DNA from 4 places in the Paenarthrobacter sp. CAP02 genome. Region 1 is predicted to be linked to each of the others. Evidence: riboswitches for the same ligand, from Rfam matches in the RefSeq annotation. Region 1 holds a riboswitch; each other region holds the start of a gene.
What was found. Region 1 has a riboswitch for thiamine pyrophosphate ahead of ABHM97_RS19595 (ECF transporter S component). Riboswitches for the same ligand answer to the same signal wherever they lie in the genome.
Positions count from the first base shown of each region.

Region 2: another riboswitch for thiamine pyrophosphate. It lies ahead of thiD (bifunctional hydroxymethylpyrimidine kinase/phosphomethylpyrimidine kinase); the one in region 1 lies ahead of ABHM97_RS19595 (ECF transporter S component).
Region 3: another riboswitch for thiamine pyrophosphate. It lies ahead of thiC (phosphomethylpyrimidine synthase ThiC); the one in region 1 lies ahead of ABHM97_RS19595 (ECF transporter S component).
Region 4: another riboswitch for thiamine pyrophosphate. It lies ahead of thiO (glycine oxidase ThiO); the one in region 1 lies ahead of ABHM97_RS19595 (ECF transporter S component).

Region 1 is NZ_JBEEII010000014.1:76,321-81,766, forward strand. It holds gene ABHM97_RS19565 (Na+/H+ antiporter subunit D) at 1-263, shown strand, start outside; gene ABHM97_RS19570 (Na+/H+ antiporter subunit E) at 260-826, shown strand; gene ABHM97_RS19575 (MrpF/PhaF family protein) at 823-1,101, shown strand; gene mnhG (monovalent cation/H(+) antiporter subunit G) at 1,091-1,480, shown strand; gene ABHM97_RS19585 (DUF4235 domain-containing protein) at 1,566-1,826, opposite strand; gene ABHM97_RS19590 (NUDIX hydrolase) at 1,863-2,546, opposite strand; TPP riboswitch at 2,742-2,878, shown strand; gene ABHM97_RS19595 (ECF transporter S component) at 2,956-3,576, shown strand; gene ABHM97_RS19600 (ABC transporter ATP-binding protein) at 3,576-5,141, shown strand; gene ABHM97_RS19605 (energy-coupling factor transporter transmembrane component T family protein) at 5,138-5,446, shown strand, end outside.
Region 2 is NZ_JBEEII010000003.1:60,768-66,213, forward strand. It holds gene ABHM97_RS05875 (Rne/Rng family ribonuclease) at 1-2,343, shown strand, start outside; TPP riboswitch at 2,509-2,607, shown strand; gene thiD (bifunctional hydroxymethylpyrimidine kinase/phosphomethylpyrimidine kinase) at 2,598-4,109, shown strand; gene rplU (50S ribosomal protein L21) at 4,485-4,793, shown strand; gene rpmA (50S ribosomal protein L27) at 4,856-5,119, shown strand; gene obgE (GTPase ObgE) at 5,254-5,446, shown strand, end outside.
Region 3 is NZ_JBEEII010000004.1:417,141-422,586, forward strand. It holds gene ABHM97_RS09830 (alpha/beta fold hydrolase) at 15-737, shown strand; gene thiC (phosphomethylpyrimidine synthase ThiC) at 720-2,567, opposite strand; TPP riboswitch at 2,563-2,670, opposite strand; gene ABHM97_RS09840 (amidohydrolase family protein) at 2,755-3,837, shown strand; gene ABHM97_RS09845 (VOC family protein) at 3,918-4,790, shown strand; gene ABHM97_RS09850 (hypothetical protein) at 4,897-5,334, shown strand.
Region 4 is NZ_JBEEII010000004.1:24,067-29,512, reverse strand. It holds gene ABHM97_RS07965 (thiazole synthase) at 1-593, opposite strand, end outside; gene thiS (sulfur carrier protein ThiS) at 597-833, opposite strand; gene thiO (glycine oxidase ThiO) at 830-2,083, opposite strand; TPP riboswitch at 2,076-2,195, opposite strand; gene thiE (thiamine phosphate synthase) at 2,223-2,906, shown strand; gene ABHM97_RS07945 (RNB domain-containing ribonuclease) at 2,973-4,451, shown strand; gene ABHM97_RS07940 (DEAD/DEAH box helicase) at 4,729-5,446, shown strand, end outside.

The sequences.
Region 1 (5,446 bases):
TTTGGCGCAAGCCCGAGGACGCTGAATACCCGGATCCTGTGCTGTTGGCCAGTGGGAACGTCGGGGTGCTCCCGCGGACCATGGTGGGTTCGACGGCGGGACTGGTGGTTTTCGGGGTGGCGTTGACGGTGTTTGCCGGTCCGCTCTTCCACCTCGCAGACGGATCAGCGGAGATCATGCTGGACCGCTCGGCTTACATCCATTCGGTCCTGGGTGATTCGGTGGAGATTCCGGCGTTGCCGCAGAGGGCTGATGCCAAATGAGCCGTAAACCGAACTCCTTCCGTACTGAACTGCCGCTGCTCATCTGGCTGGTCATCGTTTGGGGTGCTCTGTGGCGGGATTTCAGCCCGGGCAACCTGCTGTTCGGTGCTCTGATCGCGGTGCTGGTGGCAAAGTTCTTCTACTTGCCTCCCGTAGAGCTCAGCGGCAGGTTCAACGTACTGCGCGCCATTCCGTTCGCGCTGATCTTCCTCGCCAAAGTGGTGGCAGCGAGCTTCCTCGTGTTGTACCTGGCTGTGGTCAAAGGGCCAAAGGTGCGCAGCGCCGTCGTCGCCGTTCCGTTGCGTAGCCATTCCGACCTCATGGTGACGGCAACAGGGCACGTCATCTCCCTGATTCCGGGCTCGTTGGTGGTGGAAGTGGACCGGTCGACGTCCACGCTGTACCTGCACGCGCTCAACATTTACCAAGAGGCTGACATCGAAAAGATCCGTCAGGAAGTCCAGAACATTGAAGCCGGCTTGATCCGCATCATGGGCACCCGCGAGGAAGTCCAGGCGTTGGGAGCCGAGATCAGTCCAGGCGTGAAAGGGGCAGCCCTGTGAAGGAAATCGTCCTCATAGTTACGGCCGTTATTCTCAGCCTGGCCGCTGCCGGCGCCATCGTGCGGATCGCGATCGGTCCCTCGTTGCTGGACCGGGTCTTGGCATCCGACGTTCTGCTGGCAATTCTCGGCGCAGCCTTGGCGATCGACATGGCGGTGAACCGGCACCTGAATAACCTGATGCTGCTGGTAGCACTGGCCGTGATCGGCTTTATTGGCTCGGTGACAGTAGCCCGGTTCGTGGCTGAGCGGAGGGAACAGAGCAATGAGTCCTGATGCCACCGGCGTGGATGCCGTCATCGATGGTGTGACCGCCGTGTTCCTGGTAGTGGGAGCGCTGATGTCCCTTGGCGCTGCGGTTGGTTTGCTGCGTTTCCCTGACCTGATGAGCCGCATGCACGCTGCTACCAAACCGCAGGTCCTGGGCTTGTTCCTCATGCTGGCGGCCATCGGCCTGCAGATGCGGACCTGGTGGGTGTGGCCCGTGCTGTTGGTGGCGTGGATTTTCCAGCTGCTGACCGCGCCGGTGTCGGCCCACATGGTCGGTCGGGCTGCGTACCGGACCAAGCATGGCCACCGGGAGATGCTGACCAAGGACGAACTTGAGGCCGTCGTACAGAGGGCGGCTGCGGGGCAAGTCGACCCGGAGGGTTAAAGCCAACGCGGGGTCACTTCCGGCCCATCCCCACGGGGATTCATGGGCCGGAAGTGACCCCGCGTTGCTTAACGCCGCGGTGCGCCTAGACGATGTCCTGGGACTTCGCGAAGCGGGCGATGGCACGCTGGGTGCCCCTGCTGGCCAGCACCTGGATGAGTGTGCTCACAAACGCCGAGATCAAGGCGAAGGTGAGGGCGGAGCGAAGGCTCGTTTCCATGTCATCGTTGCCTGTGGGCGGCTTGTTGCCTGTGGCCTTTTCCCACCCTTTGTTGACGAGTTTTGTTCCGACGAAGCCCGCCCCGAGGCTCACTCCGGCGCCGATCAGCTTGAAGAAGAGGTTCATGCCACCAGCCTAGCTGCAACGCGTGGACCGGCAACGCTAGCGGCGGCTTTCCCGTTCCTTGAGGAAGGCGGCCAGGGAGCCTACGGGCGCCAGGACTGGGACGACAGTGTGCTCGGCCGTCCATATGGCATCGACGGTCCCGTATCCGGCGATTTCCTTGAGGAGGTAGAAGGTGGGCGGCATCAGTTTCAGGGTGCCTACTGCCTCTGCCGCGAGGATTCCCTCCACGGGCATCCACAGGGATTGCCACGCTTCGGTTGTTTGGTGGTGGGGCTCCATGTCCGCCGAGGGCCTGGCCACGTAGAAGAACGTGTCGAAACGCTTGGGCATGTCGATCGGGGTAATCCAGTTGGCCCATGGGCGCAGGTCACCGGCGTCGATGCTCAGCCCGGCTTCCTCCCGGACCTCCCGGATCGCAGCGGTGAGCACGGTCCCTGCTTTAGTAAGCGCATCGCCGGAAGCGATGGAGCTGGCCTGCCAGTCCGCCGCATGGCTGCTGAGCAGTTCGGGGGCGTAGTCCCACCCTGAGTGGTCGGCAGGGTCCACGCGTCCTCCCGGGAAAACCACCATTCCTGCGGCGAAGTCCATGGTGCTGACCCTGTGCTGGACGAACGCCTCGAGCCCGGGCGGGGTATCGCGGAGCAGGATGACGCTTGCGGCGAGGCGTGCTTCAGCCACATCAACGTTGTCTGGAAGGCCAGAGCCGGGTTGGTCCGTCATGAAGTGTGCCCCTTCGCTTTGGATGTTGCTGGATCATTCTCTCAGGTCCGTTGCGAGGCCTGGTGTGCAGGGTGTGGGCCCAACGAAGGGTGTTCAGCGGGCCTCACAACGGTGGGGGTGGGCCGGAATGTGACCGGACCGCAGTCCCCACCGCGGAGTGCAGGTGTAAACTGAACCAGCCCAGCAGGGCAGATTTAATAACGACAGGGGAGCGCCGCCGTCGGAACCTGCAGAGATGCGGGAGCCGCGAGGGCGCTGAGAGTGCGGACAGCCGCAGACCCTCGAACCTGATCCGGTTAGTACCGGCGCAAGGGAGTCGAGCTTCTCAGAGTGTCCGGAACCGGGCGGCGCAGGCCGGTCGGGTAATCCGGGGAGCACTTTCCCCTCCTGTAACTCAGGAGGCAGAAAAATGACCACGGTAAGCGTGAAGAAGACCAGTTATAACTGGCGTGTTGTAGACATTGTGGTGGCAGCATTGATCGCCATCGCCGGCGGCGTGATTTTCTGGGCATGGTCCCAAGGCGCCGCACTGGTATCCATCCCCATGAACGCGGCGTATCCGCCGCTGACGGGCTTGATCGCGGGCGGTTGGATGATTCCGGCGGTCCTGGGCATGCTCATCATCCGTAAGCCGGGTGCCGCCCTGTTCTGCGAGTCCGTTGCTGCCACAGGCGAACTCATCATGGGCTCCCAGTACGGCACAACCGTACTGATCTCCGGCGTCCTTCAGGGCCTCGGCGCGGAGCTCATCTTCGCCGCGTTCCTCTACAAGAAGTTCAACCTGCCCACCTCGCTCCTTGCCGGTGCAGGTGCGGGCCTCTTCTGCGGCCTCAACGACTCGTTCCTTCCCTGGGGCTGGAACATCGCCTACGAGGCAATCGACAAGCTCACTTACATCACGTTCACCACGATCTCCGGGGCGATCATTGCGGGCGCACTGTCATGGATTGCCACCCGCGGCCTGGCGAAAACCGGCGTCCTTAGTTCCTTCGCGTCGCGCAAGGCCGCTTCGGAGCCCGTCTTCAGCTGATGCCCGTCATTGAACGCGGCGGCCACGTCCGGCCTGCCGCCATCACAGCCGAGGGCTGGGGATGGCGGCACGCCGGAAGGGCCACGCCAGCCATCCAAGGCCTTGACCTCAGGATCGAACCGGGGGAGCGGGTATTGCTGCTCGGCCCCTCGGGTGCGGGCAAGTCCACGCTCCTGCATGCCCTTGCGGGGGTGTTGGGGGACGAGGAAGACGACTCGGACGAGACTGGCTCGCTGCTGCTGGACGGCGCTTCTCCCCGGGAGCAGCGCGGCCGCGCCGGCCTGATGCAGCAGGACCCGGAAACGCAGGTTGTCCTGTCCCGCGTGGGGGACGACGTCGCCTTCGGCGCCGAGAACCTGGCCGTGCCGCCGGAGGAAATTTGGGCCCGCGTCCATGAAGCGCTCGCCGACGTCGGGTTGCGGACCGCTGCCGGCGGCGGACTGGCGTTGGATCATCCGACGGCGGCCCTGTCCGGCGGGCAGAAACAGCGCCTCGCGCTTGCGGGGATTTTGGCGATGCGGCCCGGGCTGATCCTGCTGGACGAACCAACGGCCAACCTGGACCCTGCAGGGGTCCTTGAGGTGCGGGACGCGGTGGGCCGCTGCCTCGACAAGACCGGAGCCACCCTTGTTGTGGTGGAACACCGTGTGTCAGTGTGGAAGGACCTGGTGGACCGGATTGTGGTGTTGCAGCCAGGATCCGCGGGCAACGGCACTCCGGGCGTCCTGTTGGACGGGCCGCGGGAACAGGTCCTGTCGGAGGCCCGGACCATGCTGATGGCAGCCGGCGTCTGGGTTCCCGGATACGTCCCGGCAACCCGTGCCCGGCGCACTGAGACCTCCGCCGCGCAACTGCTCCTGGCTGCCCAGGACGTGGCGGTCTCGCGGGAAAAGCCCCGCCGAAAGGGATTCCGGACCATCCCCCCGGTTCCTGTGCAATCCGACGTCAGCGCCCAGGTCAGGGCGGGCCAAGCGCTCACCATAACTGGTCCGAATGGTGCCGGAAAGTCCACCTTTGCGCTCACCTTGGCTGGCCTCCTGGCGCCGGTGGACGGCCAGGTGAGTGCCGCCGTCGAGCTTTCAGAAGGGGCCGGAATCGACCCGTTCAAGTGGAAAGCCGATCAGCTGATTTCCCGGATCGGGACCGTATTCCAGGAACCCGAGCACCAGTTCGTCACGGGTAAGGTGCTGGACGAGCTGATGTTTGGTCCCAAACACCTGGGCCACGGCGAGGAACGCGTGGACGAACTGCTGGAGCGGTTGCGGCTCACCCACCTGGTGGACGCGAACCCGTACACGCTGTCCGGCGGCGAGAAGCGCAGGCTTTCGGTGGCCACGGTGCTCGCCGCGCATCCCAAAGTCCTCGTCCTCGATGAGCCCACGTTCGGCCAGGACGCGAACACCTGGGCCGAGCTGGCATCGTTCCTTTCGGAGTTGCTCGACGCCGGAACAGCCGTGGTCTCCGTAACCCACGACCAGGAATTCAGCGACGTGCTCGGCGGCACGGAGCTGCGCCTGAACCCCGCGGCACGTGCAGCAAGCCGCCAGGAAGCCGGTGCAGCATGAGGGACGCATTGAACCTGCGGGGTAACCACGCCCTGTTGACCGCAGCGAACCCGTTGGCCAAGTTCGCCGCGGTTTTCCTCATCTCGCTGGTGTTGGCTCTCTCCATCGACTGGGTCTCGGCAACCACGGCGCTGGTGGCCGAACTGGCGCTGTTCCCGCTTGCCGGGCTCACGCTGCGGCTTTTGTGGCAGCGGGCGTGGCCGTTGATCATCGCTGCGGCGATTGGTGGCTGGAGCACAGCGATCGTGGCGGCTGACAGCGGCGCGGTACTGCTCGACGTCGGACTCTGGTCCATCAGCGAAGGT
Region 2 (5,446 bases), on a different contig from region 1:
CGCCGCCGTGGTGACCAGGATCTTGAACTGACCGGTGGCACGGATGACGACCCGCCCAACACGGTGACCCGTGTCCGGGCGCCCCGGCCCATCACCGAAACAGCTCCGTCCAACCGTGTCGCAAGCGTCAAGGGCTCCACGCGGCTTGAAGCCAAGAAGCAGCGCCGCAGGGAGTCCCGCGAAACCGGGCGCCGCCGCCAGGTCATCACGGAAGCCGAGTTCCTTGCGCGCCGCGAGTCGGTAGACCGCCAAATGATCGTCCGCCAGCGCGACGACAGAATCCAGATCGGCGTACTCGAAGACGGCGTCCTGGCTGAGCACTTCGTGTCCAAGACACAACAGGACTCCCTGATCGGCAATGTGTACCTCGGCAAGGTCCAGAACGTACTGCCTTCCATGGAAGCCGCGTTCGTGGACATCGGCCGTGGCCGTAACGCCGTGCTGTACGCCGGCGAGGTCAATTGGGATGCTGTCAACCTTGAAGGCCAGCCGCGCCGGATCGAGAACGCCCTGAAGTCGGGCGATTCTGTCCTGGTGCAGGTCACCAAGGACCCCGTGGGTCACAAGGGTGCCCGGCTGACCAGCCAGATTTCGCTGCCGGGCCGCTACCTGGTGTACGTACCGGGCGGCTCCATGACAGGTATCTCCCGCAAGTTGCCGGACGTTGAACGCAACCGCCTCAAGCGCATCCTCAAGGACCGCTTGCCGGAAAACGCCGGCGTCATTGTCCGTACCGCGGCTGAAGGTGCATCGGAAGAAGAGCTGACGCACGACATCAACCGCCTGCGCGCTCAGTGGGAGGGCATTGAGGGGCAAGCCTCCTCAACCAAGGTCCTTGCACCGGAACTGCTGTACGGCGAACCTGACCTGACCATCAAGGTAGTGCGCGACGTCTTCAACGAAGACTTCTCCAAGCTGATCGTCTCCGGTGACGACGCATGGGACACCATCGAGGCCTACGTGACCTACGTTGCCCCTGACCTGGTGGGACGCCTCGAGAAGTGGACCAAGGACCAGGACATCTTCGCTGCCTGGCGCATCGACGAGCAGATCCACAAGGCCCTGGAACGCAAGGTCTTCCTGCCCTCGGGTGGTTCGTTGGTCATTGACCGCACCGAAGCCATGACCGTGGTGGACGTCAACACCGGCAAGTTCACCGGCAGCGGCGGCAACCTCGAAGAGACTGTCACCAAGAACAACCTCGAAGCTGCCGAGGAAGTAGTCCGCCAGCTGCGCCTGCGCGATATCGGCGGCATCATTGTCATCGACTTCATCGACATGGTCCTGGAATCCAACCGCGATCTCGTGCTGCGCCGCATGGTTGAGTGCCTTGGCCGCGACCGGACCAAGCACCAGGTCGCCGAAGTCACGTCGTTGGGCCTGGTACAAATGACGCGTAAGCGCATGGGCACCGGCCTCCTCGAGGTCTTCGGCGAGCAGTGCGAGCACTGCGCCGGCCGTGGCGTCGTGACACACGATGAGCCGGTGGAACACCGCCGTGCCAACGTTGTGGCCGCTGAGCACCACCGCCCGCACACGGAGACGCAGCAGCAGCAACCGGCGGCCCGTACGGAACGGAAGCGCCGCCGAGGCAAGGGCGGGGGACAGGCTGTTTCCGAAGCCCCCGCTCCGGTTCAGTCTGCGCCGGCGGCGCCTGCGGCCTCGCCAACGCACCCTGAACCGCAGGACCCTGCGCGCCAGGCAAAGGCCGAGGCAACCCGCGCGGCGTTGGCTACCATCGCGGCTGCAGCGCACGCTGCCCACCTGCACGACGACGAGGTTCACCGTGCAGAGGAACTGGCGCGGTCAACGCATCAGACGGCTGCCGACGAACCCGTCGTTCATGGCAACGACGAAGAATCAACGGCCCACGAGGCAGCAGTCCGGGAAGCACGCTCCACCCCGGTCCTGCGTTTCGGAGGCGAAGAAGTCGCTTTGCCGTTCGTTGAACACCAGGACGAACCCCAAGCGGCCAAACCGGCAATGAGCCTGGATCTGCTGGCGGAGGCATTCTCCCACCTGGGAGCGGCGCCGGAGGCGGAAGCGGAACCAGCTGCCGTCCGCGAACCTGCTGCTGCCCCGAAGGTGGCAGCCCCGGCTCGGGCCGCTGAGCAGGATCGGGAAGCCGCTTCGACGTCCGGGAGTCGCCGAGGTCGCCGTAACCGCAGCGCAAGCAGGGCCCAAGGTGCGGCCAACGAAACCAGCGTTGAACACCATGAAGTGACTGCGTCGGCGCCACAAGGTTCGTCCCACGAGGCCAAGGCCCCTGTGGAACCAGCCAAAAAGGCACCCGCAGACGAGCCCATCATCCTGGGAGTCGGCGTGCCGGCTTCCGAGCTCTGATTCGTACAGTGCTTATCGGACCCCGTAGCAACTGCCCCGGCAGTCGCTACGGGGTCTTTTGCATGTCCAGGACGTCCATGGCCAGACCCTGGGGACGTCAATGGGTCATATCCGGGCCCCTACGAAGCGCTGTTCCCGGGCCGGGCTGCTTCCCGGTTAGGCTGGGGGACAGACACGGGGTGCCTGGCGTTGGGCCGGGCTGAGATCCAGACCCGTTGAACCTGTCCGGTTAGCACCGGCGAAGGGATGTCCCCATGACTGCACCATATTCTCCTGTCTACCCGGTCGCTTCAGGCAGGCCGACCCCGCGGGTGCTGAGTATCGCCGGCTCTGACCCATCCGGTGGGGCAGGAATCCAGGCGGACTTGAAGAGCATCGCGGCCCACGGTGGTTACGGCATGGCTGCCATCACCGCCCTCACAGCCCAGAACACCGTGGGCGTCAGCGCCGTCCACGTGCCCCCCGTCGAATTTCTGCGCCAACAACTGGACGCCATCAGCAACGACATTGAGATTGACGCCGTCAAAATCGGCATGCTCGGCGACGCTGAGGTCATCGACGAAGTCCGCAGCTGGCTCGAAAAGGTGCGTCCCGGCGTCGTGGTCCTGGACCCGGTGATGGTGGCAACCAGTGGAGACAGGCTCCTGCGCGAGTCCGCTGAGAAGGCGTTGCGTTCGCTCCTGCCGTTGGCAGACCTCCTGACCCCGAACCTTCCCGAGCTGGCAGTGCTGCTGGGCGAGGCGGAAGCTACGGACTGGGCTTCGGCGCTGGACCAGGGTAAGCGGTTGGCCGCTGAGTACGGGAACACGGTCCTGGTGAAGGGCGGCCACTTGGCGGGAACCGCGTGTCCTGATGCTTTGGTGAATACGAGCGGGTTGCTGCGGCAGGACGTGGTCGAGGTCGAAGGGCCCCGCATCGATACCCGGAACAGCCACGGCACAGGGTGTTCGTTGTCGTCCGCCCTGGCCACGGTGCAGGTCAGCACGGGGGACTGGGAAGCTTCACTGCGGGAGGTGAAGCCCTGGTTGCTTGAGGCTTTGAGGCACTCCGGGGCGTTGGAAGTAGGACGAGGAAGCGGGCCGATCCACCACTTCCACCACCAGCGGGGTCTGAGGCCTGGCGAGTTCGCCGCGACTTTGTGGGAACACGCACGCGCGGAGCTCGACGCGATCCATCGGCTTGGCTTCATCGATGGCCTTCAGAAAGGCAGCCTGCCGGAATCCGCCTTCGGCTATTACCTGGCACAGGACGCGATCTACCTCAACGGCTACTCCCGGGTCCTGGCCCGGGCCAGCGCCCTGGCCCCTACTGAAGACGAGCAGTTGTTCTGGGCCAAGGGCTCCATGCAGTGCTTGGAGGTCGAGTCGGAATTGCACAGGAACTGGCTCAGCAGCCGCGACGTGTCCGGGACAACGGGTCCCGTGACCAAGTCCTATGTGGACCATTTGCTGGCCTGTTCGGCATCGGGAAGCTACGCAGTGCTGCTGGCGGCGATTCTTCCCTGCTACTGGTTGTACGCGGAAGTGGGCCAAAAACTGCACCACGCCTACGTGGAAGCAGGTTCCCCTGTGGACCACGCATACGCGGAGTGGTTGAAGACGTACGCCGACGAAGATTTCGCCGAGGCAACCAGGACTGCGATCAAGCTCACGGACGCGGCGGCCCTTGCGGCCTCGCCGGCGGATCGCGAGGCCATGATGGAAGCCTTCACCCAGTCCTGCCGCTACGAAACTGCCTTCTTCGACGCGCCACGTGTTTTCTCCTGACCTCTCCGGTTGGGCGTCCGGGCGGGTAATTTGCGAGGCTCGCCGCGCGTCGCAGGGCAAATCGCGTTAATCGTGCCCAAACCCTGTAGGCTGTATGGGCACGGTGCCGGGAGAGTCCGTTACAACTGGTGACGCGAGTCACGTGGTAGCCTCCGGACCCGGCCTCATTTGCAGCTGAAGGTCAAACTAGCGTAATCTTGATCTTCGGTGCTTACGCCAACACTTGGGTTATGCCCCTTGGAATTGTTCATGGGATGACTCGCGGACTTCGTTCAGAAGTCCACGGCGTTGAGGCACAGCGCGAACCAAGCCTGATTCCGGTTCAGGTTCCGCACGCAAATTTAGTTATAAACGTCGAGAGAAGTGAGTACCCAAGTGGTGTACGCGATTGTCCGCGCAGGCGGCCGCCAAGAAAAAGTTTCCGTTGGAGACTACGTAACGCTTAACCGCGTCCCCGGTGGAGCCGGTAGCACGCTTGAGCTGCCCGCCTTGCTCCTGGTTGACGGCGACAAGGTCACCTCCGCAGCTGCGGAACTGGCCAACGTCAAGGTTACGGCTGAGATCCTCGAAGACCTCCGTGGTCCGAAGATCGTCATCCAGAAGTTCAAGAACAAGACCGGCTACCGGAAGCGTCAGGGTCACCGTCAGGAACTGACCAAGATCAAGATCACCAGCATCGCGTAACTTTCGTTACACGCTGTTCAGGTTTTTCAGTTTCCCCAGAAATTTAGAGGCAGGCATTTCACATGGCACACAAAAAAGGCGCGAGTTCCACTCGCAACGGTCGTGACTCCAACGCTCAGTACCTGGGCGTCAAGCGCTTCGGTGGTCAGGTAGTTTCCGCAGGCGAGATCATCGTTCGCCAGCGCGGAACCCACTTCCACCCCGGTGCAGGCGTCGGCCGCGGTGGCGACGACACCCTGTTCGCTCTCCAGGCCGGTGCGGTTGAGTTTGGTACTCGCCGCGGCCGTCGCGTAGTGAACATCGTTGCTGCTGCAGCTGCAGAGTAACAACAAGTTCTGAACCGGTGGAGCGGGCCAAACGGCCCGCTCCACCGTTCTTTTAACCGCATTACAATCGACTGGGGCGCTTGGGCGCACTGGTTTTGCAACAACGCTGTACAACAGCAACTGAGGAGATCCACGTGGCGAGCTTTGTAGACCGGGTAGTCCTGCACGTATCCGGCGGAACCGGCGGCCACGGCTGTGTCTCTGTTAAGCGGGAGAAGTTCAAGCCGCTCGGCGGCCCCGACGGAGGTAACGGCGGCAACGGTGGCGACGTCATCCTTCGGGTGTCTGCCCAGACCACCACCCTGCTCGACTACCACCACGCACCCC
Region 3 (5,446 bases), on a different contig from region 1:
AATAGGCTGAACCAATGCACAAGCAGCGCGTAGTCTTCGTTCACGGCCTGGGGAGTTTCGGCGCCGCAGCATGGCCGAAGCAACACGGCATGGCGCTGGCCTATGACGCCTTGTTCCTGAGGCGGCACGGCTTTTCGGCCGTCGAGGAACCGGCGCCGTCCAATGTGGCAGCAGATGTCGCCATCGTGATCAATGCGTTGGCCGATGCCGGTGGAGGCCACGTCGTGGCGCACGAACAGGGCGCCATTTCCGCCATGCTCGCAGCCATCGAGCGCCCGGATCTGGTGCATTCGCTGTCGTTGGTGGAGCCGGCGTGCTTGTCGCTGACAGCCGAACTGCCGGCCACGGCCTCCCACCGTGCGCTGATGGAGCCGTTGTTCGACGTCCGGGCACAACTGAACGACGCCGACTACCAGCGGGAATACTTCCGCAGGGCCTTTTCGGCCGAAACCGGGGGACTGGACACGCCGGAGGCACAGAGGGCGGCGCGCAGGCTCAGGCTCCAGGCGCCCCCGTGGGAAGCGCCACTTCATATCGTGCCGGGCGTTCCCACCTTGGTCCTTACGGGTGGTTGGGAGCCGCTCTACGAGGAAATTGCGGGATACCTCCAGGAGACCGGCGCCCTCCGCCGGGTGGCAGCGGGCGGGCACCGGCCCCAGGATTCAGTGGATGGCGATCACATCATCCGCTCGTTTGTCGCGGACGTGGGACGGGCCATGTCAGTTCAGGCGTCCTGAACTGCCATTGCCCGCAGTGCCGGGTACCTGCAGTTCCGGCAGGTAGACCTTCCCGCCGGAGGCCAGGAACTCCTGGCTCTTTTCCCTCATGCCGCTGTACATGCCGGCGATTGCGGCCTGCGCTTCAGCTGAGCCGTACTCATCGCGGATATCCTGGCTGATCCGCATGGAGCAGAATTTCGGCCCGCACATCGAGCAGAAGTGCGCGGTCTTGGCCGGCTCGGCGGGCAGGGTTTCGTCGTGGAACGCCTCGGCTGTCACAGGATCGAGGGACAGGGCGAACTGGTCGCGCCAACGGAACTCGAAGCGGGCTTTGGACAGTGCATCGTCGCGCTCGTTCGCGCCAGGGTGCCCCTTGGCGAGGTCAGCGGCGTGGGCGGCGATCTTGTAGGTGATCACACCGGTTTTGACGTCGTCCTTGTTCGGCAGGCCAAGGTGTTCCTTGGGCGTCACGTAGCAGAGCATTGCCGTGCCGTAGCGGGCGATTTCGGTCGCGCCGATGGCTGAGGTGATGTGGTCGTAGCCGGGCGCCACATCCGTGACCAAGGGACCCAGTGTGTAGAACGGGGCACCCTTGCACAGTTCCTGCTGGCGTTCGACGTTTTCACGGACCAAGTGGAAGGGGATGTGCCCCGGGCCTTCCACCATGACCTGGACATCGAACTCCCACGCCCGCTGGGTCAGCTCGGCAAGGGTGTCCAGCTCTGCGAACTGCGCGGCATCATTGGCGTCCGCGATGGAGCCGGGACGCAGACCGTCGCCGAGCGAAAAGGCGACATCGTACTTGGCGAAGATCTCGCACAGTTCGTCGAAGTGGGTGTAAAGGAAGTTCTCCTGGTGGTGGGCCAGGCACCAGCCGGCCATGATCGAGCCGCCGCGGGAAACGATGCCGGTGACGCGATTGGCAGTCAACGGGACGTAGCGCAGCAGCACCCCGGCATGGACGGTCATGTAGTCCACCCCTTGTTCGCACTGTTCAATCACGGTGTCGCGGAAGATCTCCCACGTGAGCTTATTGGCCTCGCCGTTGACCTTTTCGAGTGCCTGATAAATGGGAACCGTGCCGATTGGAACAGGGGAGTTGCGGATGATCCATTCCCGCGTGGTGTGGATGTCATCGCCGGTGGAGAGGTCCATGACCGTATCGGCACCCCATTGCGCCGCCCACTGAAGTTTGTCCACTTCCTCGGTGATGGAGCTGGTGACCGCGGAGTTGCCAATATTGGCGTTGATCTTGACCAGGAACGCCTTGCCGATAATCATCGGTTCGGATTCCGGGTGGTTGATGTTGCTGGGGATGATGGCGCGTCCGGCGGCAACTTCGCTGCGGACCAGTTCGACATCGCAGTTCTCGCGCAAGGCCACGAACTGCATCTCCTGCGTCACGATGCCCTTCCGGGCATAGTGCATCTGCGTCACGGTTTTCTGCTCGACGGCGCGGCGGGGCACCGGTTGTGCGCCCTTCCACTCCGCCGATGCCGCACCGCGCCGGACCGCGGACTTGCCGTCGTCGAGCAGGTTCCTTTCCCGGCCCGAGTACGGCTCCGTGTCGCCCCGGCCTTCGATCCAGGGTGCACGGAACGGTTCCAGCCCGACTCTCGGGTCACTGCCCGGTCCGGCAGTTCGATAGACCTGCAGGGGCGGGTTGGCTTGGCCATTGGGGGAGGGTTCCAGTGCGATCTCGGTGACAGGAACGCGAATGCCATGTTCGGGATCTTCAAGCCACCCCAGCGAGTGGGATTTCAGCGACTGCGTCACGGTTTCCGGTGCCCCGGTCTCAACGACGGTCCCGTTTTGGGCAGGGCTGTGCTGAGTTTCTGTGGTGCTCAAGGGACTGCTCACTTCCTTCGCCGGCATTACCCGGACAGGTTCAACGGTCGCAGACTGCCTCAGTCCGATCTCAGCCCCTGCAGGGGCCCCCGTGTGGTCGTAGACGAAGTTACCACAGATGCCTGCGGCCGCACAGTCATATGGCGTTGCAGGCTTGCCCGGCAGGTACGGGGCTAGGCTTTTTGCCATGGCCAACATCATCGAATTCAGCGGTACGGTGCTCGTAGCAGCAGACAAGGAGCGCAGGGGCATGTGGTCCGTTGACGGTCGCCTGACGTTCATCCAGCCGGTCGCGGCACCGGACGTTGTGCTCGACGGCTGGGTCCTGCCCGGCTTTGTCGACGCCCACTGCCACATCGGTTTGGGGCCGGGTGGTGCGGTTGATGAGCAGACCACCCTCGCCCAGGCACGGGCAGACCTGGCGGCCGGCACGCTGTTGATCCGTGATGCAGGATCGCCCAGTGACACGCGCTGGGTTCAAGGGCGCGCGGATTTGCCGCGCCTTATCAGGGCTGGCCGGCATATAGCCAGGGACCGGCGGTACCTCCGCGGGCTGGGCCATGAAATCGAGCCCGAACAGCTCGTGGAGACCGTCCGCAAAGAAGCCCGTGACGGCGATGGCTGGGTAAAACTCGTGGGCGACTGGATCGATCGCGGCATTGGTGACCTGGCCGCGTCCTTCCCGGCAAAGCTGGTCAAGGACGCCATTTCGGCCGCGCACGATGAGGGTGCCAGGGTGACGGCCCACTGCTTCGCCGAAGACACCATTGACGACATGCTGGACGCCAATATCGACTGCATCGAACACGCAACGGGCCTCTTGCCCCGGCACCTTCCGCGGTTTGTGGAGCAGGGTGTTCCGATTGTCCCTACGCTGGTCAACATTGCGACTTTTCCGGAGATTTCCGCCCAGGCCGCGCCCAAGTTCCCCGTCTACGCAGATCACATGGCGAAGCTGTGGGAACGCCGTCACGACCGTGTGCTGGAAGCCTTCGAAGCCGGTGTCACCATCTACACGGGCACCGATGCCGGCAGCGTCATCAAGCACGGCCGGATTGCGGACGAGATGAAGGAACTGCACGACGCCGGCCTGCCGCCTTCCGCTGTCCTGGAGGCCGCAACGTGGGGCGCCAGGGCGTGGCTGGGGGCCGAAGCCATCAGCGAAGGGGCGAGTGCCGACGTCGTTCTCTGCCGTGAAGATCCGCGGGTCGCCCTCGACACCGTGGCCGAACTCCAGCACATCGTTTTGCGTGGCGGGATCATCCGTTAGGAATAAATTGAAGCTTCAAGTAATTTAGTACTAGTAGAAGGGTGCCGAAAGGGCGGCAGCCTCAGACCCAGGAGCTTCACATGACTACAGCAAACAGCCAGGATCTTCTTCCTGCCGAACTCACCATGGGCACCGTCATGCTCAAGGTTGGCGACATGAAGGTCATGAGCGACTACTACCAGCGCGCCTTGGGCCTGGACATCGTGGCCGAGCAGGATGGCGGACTGTACTTGGGCCGCACCGGAAAGCCTGTTGTCCACCTGGCGCCTGCCTCAGGCCTGCAGATTCCGGGCCGCGGGGAAGCGGGTCTCTTCCACACCGCCATCCTCTTTGAAGACCAGCCCTCTCTGGCGGCCACCATTGCCACGGCGGCAGAATACGAGCCGCGCGCCTTTGCCGGAAGCGCCGACCACCTGGTCAGCGAGGCGTTCTATTTCACCGACCCCGAGGGCAACGGTATTGAGCTCTACTATGACAAGCCCCGCGAACTGTGGCAGTGGGACGGCAAGAACGTCGTCATGGACAACGTCGCACTCCCGCCGCAGCGGTTCCTGCAGCAGCACCTGAGTGAGGCTGCCGTGACCGGCCAGCGGGAGGCAGCCGCCGGGATCGGCCACGTGCACCTCCAAGTGGGGGACGTCGAAACTGCGCAAAAGTTCTATGTGGAAACCCTGGGGTTCGAGCGGACGGCGGGCTGGCACGGCCAGGCCTTGTTCGTTTCCGCCGGGGGATACCACCACCATATGGCCATGAACGTGTGGAACAGTCGGGGCGCCGGACCCCGAAAGGACACGCTGGGGCTGGGGGAAGTCCTGATCGAGGTCCCCACGGCCGATGACGTCGCGATGCTGGCGGACCGGCTGAAGGTGGCGGGCGTCCAGAATCACCACACCGGCGCTGAGCTTCGGTTCGACGACCCATGGCGGAACAAGCTGCGCGTCGCCGTTCGCTGAATCGTCCTGGCAGCCCATGGCTGCACTAGGCTGGGCATTGACGGCGCGGAACCTTTCGGTTCCCGTGCCGCCGCCCCGTCAGCACGAAGGATTGAGAGTACTTTCCATGGGCTTTGCCGAAATTTTTGTAGCCACCCACGACGAAGCACTCAAACGGGCAGCCGCGCTGGATCGCGGTGCCGAAGCCACAGGCCCCGCCGTCAGGATCGAAGGCATCACCGACTTTGAGGTCGAGCAGTTGGGCGACCTCGCCGGACAGGCCGTCCATGCGGCGGGAGCAGACTATGAGCTCGCCCTGGTGGATGTGACGAGTGATGCCCTCCTCGGAGTTCCCGAGGCCATGGTGCGCGCGCTTGCCGAACTGCTCACCTACGAGAACGAAGGCGATGGCAACGTCCTTGACGACGTTGCTGCTGCCTGGGCCGCCCAGGACGACATGCCCTTTGACGCCACCCAATCGCGCCAGTACGTCCAGCAACTGGCCGCCCTCGCCACGGATGTGGAAAAAGCCGACCGCTCCGGACTCTACGTCTGGTCCGCCTGACAGTTGCCCGGTTTTCGCGGATACGATCCGTCCGGAGTGACCAAGAACACGCCACCCTTTGCGGCCTAAGTCGTAATTGCACCGGGCATCTGGCACAATGGACAGGTACTTG
Region 4 (5,446 bases), on a different contig from region 1:
GAAGCGGTTCCGATCCCGGCGTCGAGCACCACGGGCACCGATGCCCGTGACACAATCAGCTCAATATTGTGCGGGTTCAGGATGCCCAGGCCCGTCCCGATGGGTGAGCCCAGCGGCATCACCGCGGTGGCGCCAAGGTTTTCCAGCCGCAGGGCAAGGACCGGATCATCATTGGTGTAAGCGAAGACCTTGAACCCGCGGTTGACCAGCTGCTCCGTAGCATCGACGAGTTCAACGGCATCGGGGAGGAGTGTGTGCTCGTCCGCGATGACTTCCAGCTTCACCCAATCGGTCTCCAGCGCCTCGCGGGCAAGTTCGGCGGTCATCACCGCGTCCTTCGCCGTGAAACAGCCGGCCGTGTTGGGCAACACCCGGATGTTGTGGTCCACCAGGAGCTGGAAGAGAGACCCGGTTTCTGCCGGCGAATAGCGCCGCATGGCTACGGTGGTCAGCTCCGTACCCGAGGCCAGGAGCGCAGCGCCCAAACCGTCCAGGCTCGGGGCACCCCCTGTTCCCATGATCAGTCGAGAACCAAAGTCGACGCCGTCGATCACCAAGGCGTCGGTGCTGGGGGCAGTGCTTGTTGTGGTCATTGTTCAGCCTCCCTGGACTGCGGTAACGAGTTCGAGTTCATCGCCGTCGGCGAGTGCTGTTGCCGCCCACTGGCTGCGCGGCACCACCTCTGAATTGCGCGCGACGGCGACACCCAGCTTGCCGCCGTCGGCCGCCTGTCCCCTGTGGTCCAGTTCGCGGCCGGTGATGGCGGTGACGAGGGTGCTGACAGAGGCGTCATCGGCCACTGCATGGTCGGATCCATTGAGTTTGATGTTCATGCGCTTTCCTTGCTGCGGGCGTGTGCTGGGACGAAGTTCCGTGGACCGGTTGCGCTGGCCGTAAAGCGGTCGGGGCGGAAAGGGGCCCACTGTGCATCGGTCGATCCGTTGATCAGTTCGCCGACAATCCTTGCGGCTACCGGTGTCAGCAGGACTCCGTGACGGAAGAACCCGGTGGCAACCACCAAACCCTCAATGTCGCCATTGGTTCCGGCGACGCGGCCAAGCAACGGTGCGTTGTCCGGCGTCCCTGGCCTGGCGCGGGCTGTTGCCTCCAGGAGTTCGAGTTCGGCGACCGCGGGGACCAGGACCTGGGCGTCGCGCAGGAGTTGATAGACGCCGCCCGCCGAGACGGCGTTGGAGGCCGTGGACAGTCCGTCCTCACGCTGGGTCGCTCCGATCACCACGGTGCCGTCGTCGCGGGGGACGATGTAGACGGGAACGCCCCGCACTATCCCCCGGACGGTGGAGGTAACGAGAGGTTGCAGGTTGTCCGGAACCCGAAGCCTGAGGATGTCACCATAGACCGGCCGCAGTGGAAGCGTGAGCCCTTCGGGCAGGCCGTCCAAGCCGGCGGCGCCCAGACCGTTTGCGACCACCGTGTCGGTGGCAAAGACTTTGGTGCCTGACTCGAGTTCGACTCCAGAGACCCTGCCTTCATCCCACAGGAGACGATGTGCCAGCGCTTTCACAGCGAATCCGTCGTCCGCCCCCGTAACCCAGCTCGGATCATCGGGAGAGTGATCCGACAGTTCGGCCAAAAGGCAGGCGGCGAGCTTGCGGGGATCCACCTGGTGGTCGGTGGGGATGTCGAAGGCACAGGAAATTTGGGGACTCAGCAAGGGCTCACGCTCCCTCGCCTCCCGGAGGGCCAATGGCTCCACTCCCAAGCCTGCAGCCTTCTGTACCACCCGGAGGTCTGCGAGCGCGCGGCGGTCGGCGGCGTCGGCACCCACGGCGAGGGTCGGCGTCGTGCGGTATCCGGCGGCGTGCGCCCCTCCGGCCAGCGCGCCAACAAAAGCGGGCCACAGCCGGGAGGATTCGACCATGAGTTCCAGGAGTTCTTCTTCCTGGTAGTGCAGTTCACTGACGGGTGCCAGCATCCCGGCCGCTGCGAAAGTTGCGCCGTTTGCGGGCCAAGGGTCGATGAGTGCGACTGAGCGGCCCAGCCTGCGCAGTTGGTGGGCGATGCCCAACCCGATGATGCCGCCGCCGATAATGGCTACATCTGCATGAATGGCGTCTGCCATGTGTTCCCTTCCCTACGCCGGTATTAGCCGGATCAGGTCAAGCGGTCGGCGCTGAAGCCCTCTCAGCCGGACGGTCACATAGTCGAACGTCGCGGCTCCCGCAGTACGTGCCCAGTGTAGAGGAACTACTCTGGTTCCCATGACCCAGCCTGAATCCCTCGCCTCAGCCCGACTCTATTTGTGCACCGATGCCCGGAAGCGACAGGGCGATTTCAAAGACTTCGTCGATGCCGCCTTCGAGGGTGGGGTGGACATCATCCAGCTCCGGGACAAGTCGATCGAGGCAGCCGAAGAACTGGACTTGCTGGCCATCCTGCGGAGTGTGGCAGAGCGGCACGGCCGACTGTGGGCTGTCAACGATCGGGCCGATATTGCCAGTGTTTCCGGGGCTCCTGTGTTCCACGTGGGCCAGAAGGACCTGCCCCTTCCGGTGGCCCGGACCTTCCTCCCGGCCCCTGCCGCGATTGGACTTTCCACGCACACTCCGGAGCAGGTCAATGCGGCCATTGCCGCTTCTACCGGCGACGGCGGCCTGGACTATTTCTGTGTCGGTCCGGTTTGGGCGACACCCACCAAACCAGGGCGCCAAGCCGTTGGGCCGGACCTGGTCACATATGCCGCAGAAGCGATGAGGCGTGCCACGGAAACGACCGACGGCGCCGTGCAGCTCCCCTGGTTCGCTATTGGCGGCATCGACCTGGGCAACGTGGAACAGGTCCTTTCGGCGGGGGCCAGCAGGATCGTGGTTGTCCGTGCCATCACCGAAGCCGCAGACCCGACGGCGGCTGCCAAGTCGCTGCTGGAAGCCCTGGACTCAATTTAGCGAAAGTCGCTCACCGTGCGGCCTTGACATGGTGTGATCCCCGGAATCCGGGCTACCCTGATTTTCGTGTCACATCATCGGATTGCACCCAACGTCGACGACTCGTCGGACCAGCTCGCAGCGGCCCTCGCCGCACTCCGGACGGAGCTGGAACTCCCAGGCGACTACCCCACGGGGGCAGTGGAAGAAGCCCGAAAAGCCGTGGCGGACCTGAAGCTGCCTGAACGCGACCTTCGGGACATTCCGTTTGTCACCATCGACCCGGCCACGTCGACAGACCTGGACCAGGCGCTGTTCATAGAGCGCGCCGGTGACGGTTACAAGGTCCTCTATGCGATCGCCGACGTTCCGTCCTTCGTGGCTCCCGGTGGTGCCCTCGACACGGAGACACGCCGGCGCGGCCAGACCTTCTATGCTCCGGATGGACGCATTCCCTTGCACCCGGAAGTCATCAGCGAACATGCCGGCAGCCTGCTGGCAGAGCAGGACTGTGGCGCCTTCGTCTGGGATTTCGTCCTGGACGCGCAGGCCGAAGCAGTGACGGTGACAGTAGGCCGCGCCACCGTGCGCAGCCGGGCCAAGCTAAGTTACAAGGGCGTCCAGGAGCAGATCGACGACGGAACGGCACCGCCTGTACTGCAGCTCCTCAAGGAAGTGGGGTTGAAACGGGTAGAACTCGAACGCCTCCGCGGCGGCGCGAGCCTGAACATGCCCGAACAGGAGATCGTCCAAGCGGCCGACGGCGGCGGGTACAGGATCGTTGCTGCCCCGTCGTTGCCGGTGGAGGACTGGAACGCGCAGATTTCACTCATGACCGGGATGGCGGCAGCTCAGCTGATGCTGGACGGCAAGGTTGGCATACTGCGCACCATGCCCGCACCGGATGAACGCTCCCTGCGTCACTTCAAAAGGCAGACCACGGCCCTTGGTAAACCCTGGGATGGACGGATCAGCTACGGCGAATACCTGCGGACCCTGGACGCATCAGACCCGAAGCAACTCGCCATCCTGCACTCAGCCGGGACGTTGTTCAGGGGTGCCAACTACACACCTTTCGACGGCGAGGTCCCGACGGAAGTCATCCAGGCAGCCATCGGCGCTCCGTACGCGCACACCACAGCACCGTTGCGCCGCCTCATCGACCGTTTCGTCCTGGTGATCTGCGAGGCACTGAGCAACAAGCGCGACATCCCTGCCTGGGCCCGGGAAGCCTTGCCGTCCTTGCCCGAGATCATGGCCTCGTCCGATCAACTCGCTGGCCGCCTCGAGCGTGCCGCCCTGGATACGGTGGAAGCGGCACTGGTTGCCAACCATGTTGGCCAGGAATTTGATGCGGTGGTCATTTCCGGCTCGAAGCCAAACGGGAACGGAAAGGGCAACGGGAACGGAAACGGGAACGGCGGTCCTTACGGAATCGTCCAAATAGCGGAGCCCGCCGTGACCGCCCGTTGCGACGGCGAACTGGAGTCCGGGACCAAGGTCCGCGTCCGGTTGGTCAAGGCTGACATTGCCAGCCGCGAGATCCTGTTTGAACTGCTGCCATAGCGCCGTTCAATCCCCAATCCGGGCTTTCGGGCTCCCAGAGGATAGACTGGGCGTGTAGTAATGGATGCCCGGTCGTTGATTCAGTTAATTTTTGAACTCAACAAGCCCGCCCCTACGCGATCTTGAGATGTACCAACTGGTCACCAGTGCCAGTACTTAGATAGCCCGCGATCGGCTTCCACTGGACTTGCTTGCGCGCCCGTTGGTGCTCCGGTACGGCTATGCCGCCCCCGTTGAGCATGCGGCGCCAATGCCCAAATGAATAAGGAAACTCCCTGTGAGTGAATTGCATACCCATGAAGTCCTGACGGACCCCACCGGAACAGAAACCCTCGAGCCCGAGGAAACAATCGTCTCGGACGAGAAGCCCCACGAGATCGAAGAGAAGTCGTTCGCAGACTTCAACGTGCGCGCAGACATCGTGGAGTCCTTGGCAGATGCCGGGATCACCCACCCGTTCCCCATCCAGGCCATGACCCTGCCCGTCGCACTGGGCGGCCACGACATCATCGGCCAGGCCAAGACAGGTACAGGCAAAACCCTCGGCTTTGGCGTGCCTGCCCTGCAGCGCGTTGTAGGGCGCGACGACGCCGGCTATGACAAGCTCGCCGTCCCCGGCGCACCGCAGGCCTTGGTCATCGTCCCCACGCGCGAACTTGCCGTGCAGGTCGCCAACGATCTCCAGACGGCCTCGCGCAAGCGCAACGCGCGCATCGCCACCATCTACGGCGGCCGGGCCTACGAACCCCAGATCGATGCGCTGCAGAAGGGCGTCGAGATCGTCGTAGGTACCCCTGGCCGACTCATCGACCTCTACAAGCAGAAGCACCTGAGCTTGAAGAACGTCAAGATGGTGATTCTTGACGAGGCCGACGAAATGCTGGACCTTGGCTTCCTTCCGGACGTTGAGACCCTGATCGCCGGCACTCCCGCCGTGCGGCAGACGCTGCTCTTCTCCGCAACGATGCCTGGCCCCGTGATCGCGATGGCACGTC